Regions from separate parts of the Bradyrhizobium sp. USDA 4474 genome, predicted to be linked through region 1. Evidence: predicted binding sites of a transcription regulator. Region 1 holds the regulator's gene; the other holds the start of a gene.
The links. Region 1 encodes PhoB, which activates phosphate uptake and scavenging genes when phosphate is short. Its sites were predicted from a motif close to TGTCATNNANCTGTCAT; they were not measured.

Region 1 (4,935 bases):
ATTGTCGCCGGCGCCGACGGTGAGCAGTTTTTCGTTGCGCAAGGCCGCAACCAGATCGCCTGAGGGCACCACGGCCTTGATGCCGATCAAGAGCCCCTCGCCGCGGACTTCGCTGAGGATATCGGGGTGACGGTCGATCACGGAAGCGAGTTTCTGCTTCAGGAGCAGCGACATCTTCTGCACGTGGTCGAAGAAGCCGGGCTTGAGCATGACATCGAGCACGGCGTTTGCAGCTGCGATCGCCAGCGGATTGCCGCCGAAGGTCGAGCCGTGCGAGCCGGGTCCCATGCCGGAGGCTGCATCCCCCGTTGCCAGCACCGCGCCGATCGGGAAGCCACCGCCGAGCGCCTTGGCGAGCGACATCACGTCAGGCGTGACGCCGGTGCGCCGATGGGCAAACAGGTCGCCGGTGCGGCCCATGCCGGTCTGCACTTCGTCGAAGGCGAGCAGCAAGCCCTTCTCGTCGCAGAGCTGACGCAGCGCCTTGAGGAAAGACGGTGTCGCAGAGCGCACGCCGCCCTCACCCTGGATCGGCTCGATCAGGATGCCGGCGGTGTGTGGCCCGATCGCCTTCTTCACGGCCTCGATGTCGCCATGCGGCACCTGGTCGAAACCGTCCATCGGCGGCCCGAAGCCTTCGAGATATTTTGCCGATCCGGTCGCGGCCAGCGTCGCCAGCGTGCGGCCATGGAAAGCGCCTTCGAAGGTGACGATGCGATAGCGCTCGGGATGGCCCTTGGAGAAGTGATGATGGCGGACCAGCTTGATCACGCCCTCCAGCGCCTCGGCGCCGGAATTACAGAAGAACACGAAGTCGGCAAAACTCTCGTTGCACAGACGCGCGGCGAGCTTCTCGCCATCCGGGCTCTGGAACAGGTTCGACATGTGCCAGAGCTTGGTGGCCTGCTCCTGCAGCGCCTTGACCAGCGCGGGATGGGCATGTCCGAGCGCATTCACGGCGACGCCCGAGGTGAAATCGAGATACCGATCGCCATTGGTTGCGATCAACCAAACGCCTTCACCGCGCTCAAAACCGAGATCGGCCCTGGCGAAAACGGGGAGCAAATGCGGCGCTGCGCTGTTAGTCATGACGGCCACTTGAATGTTGCGGACGGTGTGGGCGTGCATTGCGCAACGCACCATTGACCAGCCTGAAAACGAAACGTGCCGCCTTTTAAGGGCGGCACGCGTCACCATTTTAGGCCTGGTGAAACGGGTGTCAATGCCGCCCGAACGCCTCGCGACATGCTGAATCCGTAGTCTTGCGGTGGCGATTTTGCGGGATATTCGCCACGGAACATGTGGAAGCGAGTCGCCGGACTCTTGCGCGTGAGTCACGCCATATTGTAGCGTTCGGCTTGTCAGATACGACATCTCGTGCAGCGGTTCTGATCCCAAAAGTCCTCTTGTACCGGCGTAAACGTTCGGGCGTCTGATTGCGCCCGGCGAGCCTTAAGGGATTCTGGCGGCACGGGTTTTTCGAAGCTTACGCATTCGTCGTGCGGCCCCGCAGATGGCGGCGCGCGGTGAAGGAAAGGGTGCCATGACCGTTTTGACTTGGTCCGACGATCGCGTCGAACAGCTGAAAAAGCTCTGGGAGGCCGGACTTTCGGCCAGCCAGATTGCCGCTGAGCTTGGGAATGTCACCCGCAACGCCGTGATCGGCAAGGTACACAGGCTCGGCCTGTCCGGCCGCGCCAAGAGCCCGTCTTCGGCAGCTCCCCGGCCGCGCAAGGCGCGTCCCGCGCAGCACATGATGCGCGTGAGCCGCCCGATCTCGCGGGGCAACACCGCACTCGCCCAGGCCTTCGAGGTCGAGGTCGAGGCTGAACCTGTGACCTTCGACAACGTGGTGCCGATGAGCCAGCGGCTGTCGCTGCTCGAATTGAACGAGGCCACCTGCCACTGGCCGGTCGGCGATCCCTCGAGCGCGGACTTCTTCTTCTGCGGCGGCAAGGCGCTCTCCGGCCTGCCCTATTGCGCCCAGCACTCGCGGGTCGCGTATCAGCCGGCGGCCGATCGTCGCCGCGCGCCGGCGAAGCCGGGTCCGCGCTGAGCATGGCTCCAGACGACAGCGTCCCGGTACCTGCGACGATCGAGACATAAAAAAGCGCGCCCCAGGGCGCGCTTTTTATTTTGCTTGCATGTCACCGTGCTCAGGCCTGCTCGGCCTTCGCGAAGCGGTCGTCGAGCGCGTAGCCGGCGCCACGGACGGTGCGGATCGGGTCCTGCTCGCGGCCGAGATTGAGGAGCTTGCGCAGGCGGCCGATATGCACGTCGACGGTCCGCTCGTCGATGTAGATGTCGCGGCCCCAGACGCTGTCGAGCAACTGCTCGCGCGAGAACACGCGGCCGGGATGCTCCAGGAAGAACTCCAGCAGGCGATATTCGGTCGGGCCGAGGTCGATCGGCCGGCCCGAGCGCGCCACGCGACGCTTTTCGCGGTCGAGCTCGATGTCGCCGAAAGCCAGCACGGTTGCGAGCCGCTCGGGGCTTGCACGCCGCAGCAGTCCTTTCACCCGCGCCAACAGCTCAGGCACGGAGAACGGCTTGACGATGTAATCGTCGGCGCCGGTGGCGAGGCCGCGCACCCGCTCGCTCTCCTCGCCGCGCGCGGTGAGCATGATGATCGGCAGCTGCTTGGTGTCGGACCGCGTCCGCAACCGGCGGCACAGCTCGATACCGGACAGGCCCGGCAGCATCCAGTCGAGCACGATCAGATCGGGAATGTGCTCCTTGAGACGGGTGTCGGCGTCGTCGCCGCGCATCACCGTCTCGACGTCATAACCGTCGCCTTCGAGATTGTAGCGAAGCAGCTCGGTGAGAGCTTCTTCGTCTTCAACCACCATAATGCGTGCGCCCATGGGGTCGTCGCTCCTTGAGGATTCAGGTGTTGGGGACGGTGGTTGCGAAGGTCGTCATGTCGCCCTTCGGTCGCTTGTCGGTGATGGCCTGGCCTTCGATCATGTAGAACACGGTCTCGGCAATGTTGGTGGCGTGGTCGCCGATCCGCTCGATGTTCTTGGCGCAGAACATCAGATGGATGCAGAACGAGATGTTGCGCGGATCCTCCATCATGTAGGTGAGGAGCTCGCGGAACAGCGAGGTGCAGATGGCGTCGACCTCCTCGTCGCCCTTCCACACCACCATCGCCGCCGGCAGATCATGCGCGGCATAGGCATCCAGCACCGACTTGACCTGTTGCTGCACGAGGTCGGTCATGTGCTCGAGGCCACGGAACAGCTTGAGCGGATGGAAATCCGTCTCAAGCGCCGCGACGCGTTTGCCCATGTTCTTGGCGAGGTCGCCGATCCGCTCGAGATCGGTCGCGACGCGCATGGCGCCGACGATCTCGCGCAGATCGATCGCCATCGGCTGGCGGCGGGCGATGGTGAGCACGGCGTGCTCCTCGATCCGCCTTTGAAGCGCGTCGATCTCGGCGTCGGTGATGACCACGCGCTGGCCGAGCGCGACGTCGCGACGGATCAGCGCGTCGACGGAATCGACGATCATCCGCTCGGCGAGGCCGCCCATTTCCGCGACCGACCGGGTGAGCTCCTGGAGGTCGGTATCGAAAGCCTTTGCGGTATGTTCAGAACCCATGTCCTGTCTCCTCAGCCGAACCGGCCGGTAATGTAATCCTGCGTGCGCCGGTCGGTCGGCGACGTGAAGATCTTGCTGGTGTCGTCGAACTCGATCAACTCGCCGAGATACATGAAGGCGGTCTTGTCGGAGACGCGCGCCGCCTGCTGCATGTTGTGGGTGACGATCGCGATCGTGTAATTCTCGGACAGTTCCTGGATCAGCTCCTCGACCTTGGCGGTCGAGATCGGGTCGAGCGCCGAGCAGGGCTCGTCGAACAGGATCACCTCGGGCCGCACGGCGACGGTGCGCGCGATGCAGAGACGCTGCTGCTGGCCGCCGGAGAGCGAGAGGCCGGATGCATTGAGCTTGTCCTTGACCTCGTTCCACAGCGCGCCGCCGCGCAGCGCCTTCTCGACGCGGTCGTCCATCTCGGACTTCGGGATCTTCTCGTAGAGACGGATGCCGAAGGCGATGTTCTCGTAGATCGTCATCGGAAACGGCGTCGGCTTCTGGAACACCATGCCGACGCGCGCGCGCAACAGATTGAGGTCCAGCCCGGGATCGAGGATGTTGGTCTGGTCGAGCATCAGCTGGCCGGTGACGCGCTGGCCGGGATAGAGGTCGTACATCCGGTTGAAGATGCGCAGCAGGGTCGACTTGCCGCAGCCCGACGGGCCGATGAAGGCCGTGACGCGGTTGGTGCCGAGCGCCAGATTGATGTTCTTCAGCGCGTGGTGCTCGCCGTAATAGAAGTTGAGATTGCGCACCGTCACCTTCGCCGGAGCTTCGGGCAGCGGCTGCTGGGCATGCGGGAGCCCGCCGGAGGCGCTCATCGATACGGAAAGGTCACTCATTTTGCGGTCCTCTCGGCGCCAAGAATGCGCGCGCCAATGTTCAGGGCAAGCACGGTCAACGTAATCAGCAGCGCACCGCTCCAGGCGAGTTGCTTCCAATAGGCATAGGGGCTCTGGACGAAGTTGTTGATCGTCACGGGCAGGTTCGCCATCGTCTTGTTCAAGCCGAGGCTGAAGAACTGGTTCGACAGCGCGGTGAAGAGCAATGGCGCGGTCTCGCCGGCGACACGGGCGGTCGCGAGCAGCACGCCGGTAATGAGACCCGAGCGGGCCGCGCGATAGGCGATCCGCTTGATCACCAGCGAGCGCGGCAGGCCGAGCGCCGAGGCCGCTTCGCGCAGCGCGTTCGGCACCAGCAGCAGCATGTCCTCGGTCGTACGCAGCACCACCGGGATCACGATGACGGCCAAAGCGAGCGAGCCTGCGATCGCCGAGAAGCCGCGCATCGGCACCACCACGGCGCCATAGATGAACAGGCCGATGATGATCGAGGGCG
Region 2 (4,935 bases), 3.9 Mb from region 1:
TTTTGCAGCGGACACAGCACCTCGACGCGGCGGTCGAGGTTGCGCGGCATCATGTCGGCCGACGAGATATACACAGCCGCTTTCGCACTCGGCAGGCCCTGGCCCATGCCGAAGCAGTAGATTCGGCCGTGTTCCAGGAAGCGTCCGATGATCGATTTGACGCGGATGTTTTCCGACAGGCCGGGGATACCGGGTCTGAGGCAGCAGATGCCGCGCACCACAAGCTCGACCTGGACGCCGGCCTGGGAGGCCTCGTAGAGCGCGTCGATGATGTCGGGGTCGACAAGCGCATTCATCTTCATCCAGACCGCGCCGGGCTTGCCGTGACGCGCGTGCTCGGTCTCGCCCTGGATGTGCTCGATGATGCGCTTGCGCAAGGTCAGCGGCGACACCGCCATCCTTTCCAGATCGCTCGGCGCGGCGTAGCCCGTGATGAAGTTAAACACGCGCGCGGCGTCGCGGCCGATGGTCGGCTCCGAGGTGAAGTAGGAGAGATCCGTATAAATGCGTGCGGTGACCGGATGATAATTGCCGGTGCCGGTGTGGACGTAAGTGGTGAGGCTGCCGCCCTCGCGGCGTACCACCATCGAGAGCTTGGCGTGCGTCTTCAGCTCGAGGAAGCCGTAGACGACCTGCACGCCGGCGCGTTCGAGATCGCGCGCCCATCGGATGTTGGCCTCTTCGTCGAAGCGCGCCTTCAGCTCGATCAGCGCGGTGACGGATTTGCCGGCTTCGGCAGCCTCCGCGAGCGTGCGGACGATCGGGGAATTGTTGGAGGTGCGGTAGAGCGTCTGCTTGATCGCGACCACATCAGGATCGCGGGCGGCCTGCTGCAGGAACTGCACCACCACGTCGAACGACTCGTACGGGTGATGGACGATCAGATCCTTCTGCCTGATGGCAGCGAAGATGTCGCCGCCATGCTCGCGCACGCGCTCGGGGTGGCGCGGCACGTAAGGGGTGAATTCGAGGTCGGGCCGGTCGAGACGCGTCAGCTGCGAAAGTTCGTTCATGGCGAGCACGCCGTCGACCAGGAACACCTCGTCGTCGGCCGCCGACAACGCGTGCTGGACGAAGTTGCGCAGCTCCTCCGGCATCTTGGCGTCGATCTCGAGGCGGATCACCGATCCACGGCGGCGGCGCTTCAGCGCGGTCTCGAACAGGCGGACGAGGTCTTCGGCCTCTTCCTCGATTTCGAGCTCGGAGTCGCGGATGATGCGGAAGGCGCCCTGGCCGTGGAGGCTGTAGCCGGGGAACAGACGGTTGATGAACAGTCCGGTGGCCTGCTCCAGCGAGATCAGGCGGACCTTGCCTTCGGCCGGCAGGCGGATGAAGCGGTCGATCTTGCCGGGCATGCGGATCAGCGCGTTCATCTGCTTGCCGTCGGCCTCGCGGGTGAGCTGGAGCGCGATGGTGAAGCCGAGGCTCGGGATGAATGGGAAGGGGTGGGCCGGATCGATCGCCAATGGCGTCAGCAGCGGGAAGACGTTGTTGAGGAAATAGTCCTCGAGCCAGGTCCGCTCGGCCTTGGTGACCTCCTTGCCGTCGACCAGCACGATGCCGACATCGGCCAGCGTGCCGCGCAGGTCGCGCCAGATCGCCTGCTGATCGCTGGCAAGTTGCGAGACCGTGCGGTTGATCAGCGCGAGTTGCTCGGACGGAGTCAGGCCGTCCGGGGCACGCTCGGCAATGCCCTCGCGGACCTGCGCCTTGATACCGGCGACGCGGACCATGAAAAACTCGTCGAGGTTATTCGCCGAAATCGACAGGAATCGCACCCGCTCCAGCATAGGGTGGCTGGGATTGACCGACTCCTCGAGGACGCGGCGGTTGAAATGCAGCCAAGACAGCTCGCGGTTGATGAATCGCTCAGGGCTCGAGGCGATCGCCGGCAGGCGCTCGGCCTCCGTGGCTTTCTCTTTCGTTTCAACAGCTTGCGCGGAATCCATAAGAAGTCGGTCCATCTCGTTCGCCCCACATTGCGACTTGTGCGCAAATCCGGCCGGAGCATGTGTTACTGCGATGACGTTTCGATGACATTGATGTTCCGCCGCCGCGCCGCGTCAAGCGGGCCCAAGGGGGGGGCCAAGCGGGTCCGAGAGGAGACCAAGAGGAGGCCTAAGACGCGCCCTTGCGGTCAGCCGTCGCGGAGCAGCTCGGCAGCGAGCGCCCGGGTGACGGGCCGGCCCAGCCGCAGCGCCTCGCCGTCGAGCAGCTCCACGGCGCGCCGGGCGGCGGCCGAGGATCGCTCCAGCCGGGTGGCGAGGTAACTGACGACGCTTTCGTCCACGCTGAGCTGGCGATCGGCGCAGAATTTGACGATCAGGCCGCGGAACAGCTGGTCGTCCGGCGACCGCAGCGAAATCACCGGAATTGTCCGAAAGCGGGAGCGCAGGTCGCGGAGCTCGACCGCTATCGCCGCCGGCGTCTCGCGCCCGGTGAACAGCACATAAGCGCCATCCTCGCGGGCGAGATTCATCAGATGGAAGAGGGCGCGTTCGTCAAAATCACCGGCTTTCAGATCCTCGACCACCAGCGCGCCGGTCGCGAGCGCTCCGGGGACGGCTGGGGCGCTCAGCGCGCTGGCCGTGGTCGAGCGGGCACCTGATAGCTCGGCCCAGATCGTGGCCAGATGGCTCTTGCCTGCACCTTCGGGACCGGCGAGCCACATGGTCCGGTTTGGCCATTCCGGCCAGCCGTCGATCAGAGCGACTGCGGCGGCGTTAGCGGGACCTTCGAGAAAATTGTCCCGGCTGAGGCTTTCCGCATGCGGAAGCGAGAACGCCAATTGTCGGGGATGAACGCGGCCTGCCACGCTTGCTTTGCTCCGTGCCGGCGTGCCGGCGTTGTCTGAAACATTCGACTTATTCGATCGGGAGTTGGCCTTTTGCGGGGCCGCCTGCCGTCTCATTTGGCCTCGATCGTACTCATGTGCCGCAGCCACTCGACGAGATAGAGCGACACCGAAGAGAGCGTGAACAGCGTGACGAAGCCCATCAGGATCACGTCATAGGGCGCCGGTCCGAAGCCGAAGGCAAGCGCAGCCAGTACCAAGGCCGCGTAGGAGACCTGTGCGGCTGTGTTTAGCTTGGATACTTTCGACGGCCGCATCTCGACCGGCTTGTCGAACAGCCAGGATACGATCACGGCCGTGACGATCATGATGTCGCGGGAGACCACCAGGATCACGATCCAGCGCGGGATGTCGCCCCGGATCCCCAGCGACAGGTAGATCGACACCAGCAGCGCCTTGTCGGCCAGGGGATCGAGCAGGGCACCGAGCTCGCTCGCCATGTTGAAGCGCTTGGCCAGGAAACCGTCCACGGCATCGCTGATCCCCGCGATCAGGAAGACGGCGAACGCCACCTCCATTTGGCTCGACACGATGGCCCAGACGATGATCGGGACCAGCATGATGCGGCCCAGGGTAATGATGTTCGGAATACTCACACGGCGCTTCCCGGCACCCGACCTGTCCTCGAATCGGCCTCTTAGAGGCTGAACCGGTTGATATCTCTACATAGTATAGGGCGGGGCGCCACGCTTGCCATTGCGCGTCCCCGGAATTCGACGTAACCAGCCGCAAACCCACTGGAAATCGGGCATGACCGACCGCAAAAACGGCCTCACTTACGCCGATTCAGGCGTCGATATCGACGCGGGCAATCGCCTCGTCGACCTGATCAAGCCGATGGTGCGTGCCACCGCACGGCCGGGCGCCGATGCCGAGATCGGTGGATTCGGCGGCCTGTTCGACCTCAAGGCGGCCGGCTTCAAGGATCCCGTCCTGGTCGCCGCCACCGACGGCGTCGGCACCAAGGTCAAGATTGCCATCGAAACGGGCTTGCACGGCGGGATCGGCATCGACCTTGTCGCCATGAGCGTCAACGACCTCGTGGTGCAGGGCGCCGAGCCGCTGTTCTTCCTCGACTATTTCGCCTGCGGCAAGCTCGACCCGGAGGCCACGGCTGCGATCGTCGCCGGCGTCGCCGAGGGGTGTCGGGAATCCGGCTGTGCCCTGATCGGCGGCGAGACCGCCGAGATGCCGGGCCTCTACAAGGACGGGGACTACGACCTTGGCGGCTTTGCCGTCGGTGCCGCCGAGCGCGGCACGCTGCTGCCGCGCAGGGACATTGCGGCGGGCGATGCCGTGATCGGTCTGGCCTCGTCGGGTGTCCACTCCAACGGCTTCTCGCTGGTGCGCAAGATCGTGGAACAGTCCGGGCTCGGTTTCGAGGCGCAGGCGCCGTTCGCACCTGTCATGACGCTCGGCGGCGCGCTGCTGACGCCGACGCGGCTCTACGTCAAGTCCTGCCTGCGCGCGATCCGCGAGACCGGTGCGGTGAAGGGCCTCGCCCATATCACCGGCGGCGGCTTCACCGACAACATTCCGCGCGTATTGCCTGGTCATCTCGGTGTCGGCATCGATCTGGCGCGCCTGCCGGTGCTGCCGGTGTTCAAATGGCTGGCGGCACAAGCCGGGATCGCCGAACTCGAAATGCTGCGTACCTTCAACTGCGGCATCGGCATGATCGCGATCGTCGAGCCTGACAAGGTCGACGAGGTGGTGCGGGTCTTCACTGATGCCGGTGAGACCGTGGCGCAGCTCGGCACCGTGATCCCGGCCGAGGGCGAGCACCGCGTCGTCTATAACGGCCATCTCGATATGGCGCTGTGATGAAGCGCCGCGTCGCCATTCTGATCTCCGGCCGCGGTTCCAACATGGCCGCGCTGATCAAGGCCGCGGCTGCTGCGGATTTTCCGGCGGAGATCTCCCTCGTCATCTCGAACAAGGCCAATGCGCTCGGCCTCGAACGGGCCAAGGCGGCCGGCACGAAAACGCTGGTGATCGAGAGCAAGCCGTTCGGCAAGGATCGCGCCGGCTTCGAGGCGGTGCTCCAGGCGGCGCTGGATCAGCACGGCATCGAGCTGATT

Region 2: a site for PhoB is predicted at 2,023-2,039, ahead of ACVW16_RS33690 (RNA degradosome polyphosphate kinase). Genes of this name have one in related genera too.

Annotation. Positions count from the first base shown of each region.
Region 1 covers NZ_JBSRZJ010000002.1:2,930,874-2,935,808, forward strand. The annotation lists gene ACVW16_RS15710 (acetylornithine transaminase) at 1-1,089, opposite strand, end outside; gene ACVW16_RS15715 (GcrA family cell cycle regulator) at 1,544-2,056, shown strand; gene phoB (phosphate regulon transcriptional regulator PhoB) at 2,157-2,864, opposite strand; gene phoU (phosphate signaling complex protein PhoU) at 2,887-3,603, opposite strand; gene pstB (phosphate ABC transporter ATP-binding protein PstB) at 3,615-4,439, opposite strand; gene pstA (phosphate ABC transporter permease PstA) at 4,436-4,935, opposite strand, start outside.
Region 2 covers NZ_JBSRZJ010000002.1:6,832,558-6,837,492, forward strand. The annotation lists gene ACVW16_RS33690 (RNA degradosome polyphosphate kinase) at 1-1,949, opposite strand, end outside; gene ACVW16_RS33695 (chromosomal replication initiator DnaA) at 2,138-2,815, opposite strand; gene ACVW16_RS33700 (CDP-alcohol phosphatidyltransferase family protein) at 2,908-3,450, opposite strand; gene purM (phosphoribosylformylglycinamidine cyclo-ligase) at 3,605-4,678, shown strand; gene purN (phosphoribosylglycinamide formyltransferase) at 4,678-4,935, shown strand, end outside.